DNA from 2 places in the Mesorhizobium sp. M0862 genome. Region 2 is predicted to be linked to the other one. Evidence: predicted binding sites of a transcription regulator. Region 2 holds the regulator's gene; the other holds the start of a gene.
The links. The regulator PhoB, encoded in region 2, activates phosphate uptake and scavenging genes when phosphate is short. The targets are predictions, from matches to a motif close to TGTCATNNANCTGTCAT.
Positions count from the first base shown of each region.

Region 1: a site for PhoB is predicted at 1,485-1,501, ahead of NKI15_RS15810 (PhoX family protein). Genes of this name have one in related genera too.

Region 1 is NZ_JAMYOJ010000009.1:85,953-89,706, reverse strand. It holds gene NKI15_RS15810 (PhoX family protein) at 1-1,429, opposite strand, end outside; gene NKI15_RS15805 (hypothetical protein) at 1,547-1,942, opposite strand; gene urtA (urea ABC transporter substrate-binding protein) at 2,256-3,566, shown strand; gene urtB (urea ABC transporter permease subunit UrtB) at 3,677-3,754, shown strand, end outside.
Region 2 is NZ_JAMYOJ010000007.1:188,304-192,057, reverse strand. It holds gene pstA (phosphate ABC transporter permease PstA) at 1-237, shown strand, start outside; gene pstB (phosphate ABC transporter ATP-binding protein PstB) at 255-1,079, shown strand; gene phoU (phosphate signaling complex protein PhoU) at 1,121-1,825, shown strand; gene phoB (phosphate regulon transcriptional regulator PhoB) at 1,842-2,531, shown strand; gene NKI15_RS13425 (ROK family protein) at 2,562-3,754, opposite strand, start outside.

The DNA of each region.
Region 1 (3,754 bases), on a different contig from region 2:
TCAGTTCGACAATATGGCCCCACAGGTTCTCCGGCCGCGTGTTGGCCGGATTGACCTTCGACTGGTCGCGCTTCTTGTTCTTGGTCATCACCGCATAGACGCGGCCGGTCACCGGATTGGTCTCGATGTCCTCGGGCCGGTCCATCGGCGTGGCGCCGAGCGCATCTGCCGCAAACCGCGTCTTCAACAGCACCTCGGCCTGGTCGGCAAAACCGTTCTCGACGGTAAGCTTGCCCTGGCCGTGCACCAACGGCAGCCACGTCATCGAGCCATCGGCATCGAAGCGGGCGACCGACAGCACGCCATCGTCGAGCAGATCGGCGCCGGAGGCCGGGTTGGCCTTGTCATAGGCCTTGGCCGAGACGAAGCGGTACATATATTCGAAATAGTCGTCGTCACCCATATAGACGACAACGCGGCCGTCCTTGTTGAGGACCACGGTCGAGGCCTCATGCGACATGCGGCCAAGTGCCGTGCGCTTCACCGGCTTGGACTGAGGATCGTAAGGGTCGATCTCGACCACCCAGTCGAAGCGGTTGGCCTCGTTCGGTTCCTTGTCGAGGTTGAAGCGGTCATGGAAGCGGCCGCGGCCATAGATGTCGGAGCCGTCGAAGCCGTAACGGTCGAGCAGGTCGCTAGTCGGCGCCTTTTTCGGGTCGCCGCCGAAAATGTCGGACACGCCTTCCTCGCAGGTCAGCACCGTACCCCAGGGGGTGAAACCGCCGCTGCAGTTGTAGCTGGTGCCGAGCACTTTGGTGCCAGTCGCGTCGGCCGAGGTCTTCATCAGCGCATGGCCGGCAACCGGTCTGGAAACGGTCATTTCGGTGTTGGCGGTGATGCGGCGGTTCAGCGGACTGTCGGCTACGGTTTCCCACTTGCCGTCCTTCAATTGCACCTCGACGATCGAATGGCCCATCGCGGCCATGCCGAGATCGACCTGTTCCCTGGTCATCGTCTTGCCGGCATCGCCCTCGGTCATCCCCGGAAACATCACATTGGGCGAGATGTATTCGTTGTTGACGCAGAGCAGGCCATGATCGGAATTCACCGTGCCCTTCGGCAGCGGCATGAAGGCGATGTAGTCGCAATTGTAGCCGAAGCGCTTTTCCTGTTCCTCCGCCGCGACCTTGTTGCCGTCGAATTCGGCGAGGCCAGCTGCAAGCGGATCGCCCCAGCGCGCGACGATGGTCGTCTCATAGCCTTCGGCGGCGGCATGGGTCTTGTCGTAGACCCGCTTCAGCTCGGGAAAGCCGAGCGTCGACTGCGCTGCGGCGGCATGCGTTTCGCCGGCAAACAAGGAGCCGACAAAGCTGCCGCCGGCAATCAGCGCGCCGGAGGCGAGGCTGCCTTTCAAAAGAGACCGGCGCGAGACGCGCTCGGCAATGATTTCGCGGATGACGGGGGAGGATGAAGACGGTGTATTGGCCATGGTGTCTGCCTCTCAGGGTGGATGTTACGGCGCACCGTTGCCCTAGTCTGCTTAGGCAACATTCACATGACATAAGAGGAAGGTTTTGCCGCAACTGGGCGCGGCACTACGCATCGCTCAGCCCTTGGTGCAGGTCGAGGCGGTGAAGGCGCCGTCGGGCTGCTTCAGAATGATGTCGAATGACGGGGCGGTCTCGCCGTCCAGTGTTGCCTGTGTCATGGAGACGGAGTTGCCACCGGTGGTATAGCCGCCCAGCGGCCCGAGCCAGGTTATCTCGCCATTGGCATTCATCTGATAGTTGTAGCCTTGCGTCGCGGTGCCGAATGTCACCGGGCCGGTATAGACATTGCCCTTGATGGTGATGTCGCCGAGGTTGAGGAAGGCGCCGAGCAGGTAGACCTCGCAATGATAGGTGCCGTCCGGAAGCTTGCCCTCGCTGAAATCGGCGCGCGCGGCGCCGCTCGTTGCCATCAGCAGCAGGATGCCGGAAATGCGTGAGATGCGAGATGTCATGACGTCTCTCTTTTGAAGGGCGAGCTTGCCCTATTTTTGCGCGGTGCCGCAACATTGTTCGCCCGGAAACCACGGCCGGAGATCAAAAACTAGGCATTTGTCTCAATTGGGCGAAAATTAGGCAAAAGTCGTGTGCGCTGCGCAAATTTGCCTCAATCAATTTTTACCGGCTGCCTTGTTGTCTCTCCAGGCTAATATACCAACGGCCTGATAACGCTCGGCTATTACATCTTTATGAGCGGCGCCTTCGCGTTTGGCACGGCAGTTGCTTTGCATTGTCGCGGTGCAATCAAACAGCTTGGGAGTCTTCGGTATGAGGGGTAATTTCTCCACAATAACAAAAATGTTTTCGGCGGGCGTGATCGCCGCCGGCCTGTCGATGTCGTCTCCGGCCAAGGCCGCCGAAGACACGATCAAGGTCGGCATTCTGCATTCGCTATCGGGGACCATGGCGATTTCGGAGACGACGCTGAAAGACGCCATGCTGATGCTCATCGAAGAGCAGAATGCCAAGGGCGGTCTGCTCGGCAAGAAGCTCGAGGCGGTCGTTGTCGATCCGGCCTCCAACTGGCCGCTCTTTGCCGAAAAGGCGCGCGAGCTGATCTCGAAGGACAAGGTCGCCGCCGTGTTCGGCTGCTGGACCTCGGTGTCGCGCAAATCGGTGTTGCCGGTGTTCTCGGAACTCGACAACATCCTGTTCTACCCCGTCCAGTATGAGGGCGAGGAAAGCGAGCGCAACGTGTTCTACACCGGCGCCGCCCCGAACCAGCAGGCGATTCCCGCTGTCGATTATCTCATGAGCGAAGACGGTGGCTCGGTGAAGCGCTGGGTGTTGGAAGGCACCGACTACGTCTATCCCCGCACCACCAACAAAATCCTCGAGGCCTATCTGAAGGCCAAGGGCGTCGCCGCCGAAGACATCATGGTCAACTACACGCCGTTCGGCTTCTCCGACTGGCAGACCGAAGTCTCCGCAATCAAGAAATTCGGCTCGGCCGGCAAGAAGACCGCCGTCGTCTCGACCGTCAATGGCGACGCCAACGTTCCGTTCTACAAGGAACTCGGCAACCAGGGCATCAAGGCCGAGGACATCCCGGTCATGGCCTTTTCGGTCGGTGAGGAAGAACTGGCCGGTCTCGATACCGCGCCGCTGGTCGGCCATCTCGCTGCCTGGAACTATTTCGAGAGCGTCGACACACCCGAAAACAAGAAGTTCATCGCCGACTGGCATAAGTTCATCAAGAATGACAAGCGCACCACCAACGACCCGATGGAAGCTCACTATATCGGCTTCAACATGTGGGTGAAGGCGGTCGAAAAGGCTGGCACCACCGATCCCGACAAGGTCATCGACGCCATGGTCGGCGTGTCCGTGCCGAACCTCACCGGCGGCTATTCGACCATGATGCCGAACCATCACATCACCAAGCCGGTGCTGATCGGCGAGATCCAGGCCGACGGCCAGTTCGAGACCGTGTCGCAGACGCCCGGCCTCGTGATGGGCGACGAATGGTCCGACTATCTGCCCGATTCCAAGGACCTGATTTCGGATTGGCGCGCGCCTCTGTCCTGCGGCAACTTCAACGTTGCCACCGGCAAATGCGGCGGCAAGGGCACGAACTGATCCCTCCCGGGACTGACCGATCGTGGACGCGTCCACGATCGGTACCGCCAAGCGTCCGGGCGCTTCAGCCCGCCCGGACGCGGAATTTCCCCACAGAAGAGTCTGAACGGATGATCCTGTTGCGCACTCTCGGCCTCATGCTGGTGTTCCTGGTGGCAAGCCTATTGCCGTCGAACGCAGCCGAAGCC
Region 2 (3,754 bases):
CTCGGCGAGACAGCACCGCTGCTCTTGATCGGCATGGTCGCTTTCGTCGCCGATTATCCGACGACGCCTTTCGATCCGGCGACCGCGCTGCCGGTTCAGATCTATATGTGGGCAAACGAGGCTGAGCGCGCTTTTGTCGAGCGCATGTCCGGCGCCATCATCATCCTGCTCGTCTTCCTCATGGCCATGAACATCACCGCGATCGTGCTCCGGCGCCGGTTCGAGCGGCGCTGGTAGAAAAAAGGCAATTTGGTATGAACATCATGACCGAACAGTCCCTTGAGAATGCAGTGGGCGACAAAATGAACGCCAAGTCGAACGAAGTCATCAAGATGCGCGGCGACAAGGTCGGCGTCTTCTACGGCGAGAAGCAGGCGTTGTTCGACGTCAATCTCGACGTCCGCCAGAACCAGGTGACGGCGCTGATCGGCCCGTCCGGCTGCGGCAAGTCGACCTTCCTGCGCTGCCTCAACCGCATGAACGACACCATCGATTCGGCGCGGGTGACCGGCAAGATCACGCTCGATGAAGACGACATCTACGACAAGAACATCGATGTCGTCGAACTGCGCGCCCGCGTCGGCATGGTGTTCCAGAAACCCAACCCGTTCCCGAAGTCGATCTACGAGAACGTCGCCTACGGCCCGCGCATCCATGGGCTGGCCAAGCGCAAGTCCGACATGGACCAGATCGTCGAGCAGAGCCTGAAGAAGGCGGCGATCTGGAACGAGGTCAAGGACCGCCTGCAGGAGCCCGGCACCGGCCTGTCCGGCGGCCAGCAGCAGCGCCTGTGCATCGCGCGCGCCATCGCCGTGTCGCCGGAGGTGATCCTGATGGACGAGCCCTGCTCGGCGCTCGATCCGATCGCCACCGCCCGTGTCGAGGAGCTGATCGACGAACTGCGCCAGAACTACACGATCGTCATCGTCACCCACTCGATGCAGCAGGCGGCGCGCGTGTCGCAGCGCACGGCGATGTTCCATCTCGGCTATCTCGTCGAGGAGGGCGCCACCGACAAGATGTTCACCAACCCCGACGACAAGCGCACCCAGGACTACATTACCGGCCGCTTCGGCTGAGCCGTCCGGCGGGTGGATTTTCAGGCACGAGGACCAAGATCATGGGTGAACATACCGTCGCCTCCTTCGATGAAGAGCTCGGGCAGATCAGCAAGCTGATCCGCGACATGGGCGATCTGGCAGGCTCGATGGTCAGCGGCTCGACCAGGGCGCTGCTCAATTCGGACAATGCGCTGGCACAGCGTGTCGTTTCCGACGACGCCATCATGGATGCGCGCCAGCGCGAACTGGACGACCGCGCCATCACGCTGATCGCCAAGCGCCAGCCGATGGCCAACGATCTGCGCGCCGTGGTCGGCTCGATCCGCATGGCCGGCGACCTCGAGCGCATCGGCGATCTCGCCAAGAACATCGCCAAACGCGTCGGCACCGTGGGCTTGAGCGTCACGCCGCGCGACCTCTCGCACTCCATCGATGCCATGGCGCAGCTGGTGCTGATCCAGGTGCAAGGCGTCGTCGAGGAATATGCCGCCACCGATGCGGCAGCTCTTGCAAAACTCAGGAATGACGACGAGCGCATCGACGTCAAATACACGTCCGTGTTTCGTGAGCTCTTGACCTACATGATGGAAGACCCTCGCAACATCACCGCCTGCACGCATCTCTTGTTCTGCGCCAAGAATCTTGAGCGCATCGGCGATCATGTCACCAACATCGCCGAAAATGCGTATTATGTGCTGACCGGCCAGCAATTGCCCGCCAATCGTCCGAAGCAGGACGAGACGGCGATGGCCACGCCGGCCTGATGAGGGTGAACTGCCTATGATCGCGCCACGCATCATGGTCGTGGAGGACGAGGAGCCGCTAGGCGTGCTCCTCCGCTACAACCTCGAATCCGAAGGCTATCACGTCGAGGTGGTGACACGCGGCGACGAGGCCGAGATCCGCCTGCAGGAAAACGTGCCCGATCTCCTGGTGCTCGACTGGATGGTGCCCGCTGTTTCCGGCATCGAGCTCTGCCGGCGGCTTAGAGTGCGGCCCGAAACCGAGCGGCTGCCGATCATCATGCTGACCGCGCGCGGTGAGGAAAGCGATCGCGTGCGCGGCCTGTCCACCGGTGCCGACGACTATCTGGTCAAGCCATTCTCGACGCCGGAGTTCATGGCGCGCGTGAAGGCGCTGCTGCGCCGGGCCAAGCCGGAAGTGCTGTCCAGCGTGCTCAAGGTCGGCGACATCGTGCTCGACCGCGAGTCGCACCGTGTCTACCGCAAGAAGAGCGAGATCAGGCTCGGACCGACCGAGTTCCGGCTGCTCGAATTCATGATGCGCCATCCCGGCCGCGTGTTCTCGCGCAGCCAGCTGCTCGACAATGTCTGGGGCGAGACGATCTACATCGACGAGCGAACCGTCGATGTCCATGTCGGGCGCTTACGCAAAGCGGTCAACAACGGCCGCATGCCGGATGTCATCCGTACCATTCGCGGCGCCGGCTACGCGATCAGGGAAGACTAGGATGCTGCGCGTCGCGCCGTTGCCGGCCATTCAGGCGACATGCTTGCCGGATTTGGCCTGAATGCCCGGCGCGAAAATCTCCTGATCGACGAAGCCGAGCGCGCGCATGGCACAGCCTTCGCGGATCAGCGGCAGCTCGTTGGGCTCGGTGTCGAAGGAGATCGATTTCGAGTGCTGGCCGCCGGCGGTCTGGGCGATCGCTTCGCGCAATGCCGGCTCGATCAGGTCGAAGGCGGCGGCGCTGACGCCAACCATGGCGACAGGCGCCGGGTCGATCAGCGCAAACAGGCTGCCGAGGCCGAAGCCGAGCGCCTCACCGGCCTTGCGATAGGCTTCGCGCTCCGGGCCATCGGTTTCGCGGGCGCGCGCGGCGAGTGCGCGCATATCAGCGTCGCCGATATCGACCGGCTCGGCATCTTCGCTCATCATTTTGGCGCTGCGCCAGATGGCGTAGTTTCCGGCATAGGCCTCGACGCAGCCGCGCCGCCCGCAGCGGCAGAGCGCGCCGCCCGGACGGTGGATCATGTGGCCGAACTCGCCGCCGGAGGAATGGGTGCCGGTGAACAGTTCGCCTTTCAGCACCAGCCCCATGCCGATGCCGTGCGACAAGAGGATCGCGATGAAATTGTCGCGGTAGCGCTCGGGCTGGCGCCATTGCAGGGCCACCGCCATCATATTGCAGTCGTTCTCCATGGTGGCAGGAATGCCGAATTCCGCTTCCAACATGTCGGCGAAGGCAATGTCGGTCAGTGGCGTGATTGGCGACCACAGCATGGCCCGCGCCTGCGAATCGGTGATGCCCTGGATGCCCATGGCAATGCGGGCGATGCTCTGGACATCGAGGTCCGGGTCCGCGAGACGCCGCCCGACGATTGCTACGCATTCGCCGATCAGCTCGTCGCGCGGCATGGTCAGCGTGTCGAGCCGGCGCTGTTCTTCCGCGACCACCTGGCCGGCATAGTCGATGACGGTGACGGAGAGGAAGTTCAGCGACAGCACCACGGTCATGACCGCCGCCGCTTCCGGGTTGAGGCCAAGGCCGACCTGCGGCCGGCCGCGTTTCAGCGAGCCGGTCTCGCCAGGCTTGCCTTCAATCAGGATGCCTTCTTGAATCAGATCAGACGAGATTGCCGATATCGTCGAATGGCTGAGGCCGGTGGTCGCCGCAATCTCGGTCCGCGACGGCTGGCCGGCCCGGCGCACGGCCGAAATCACCATCGCAC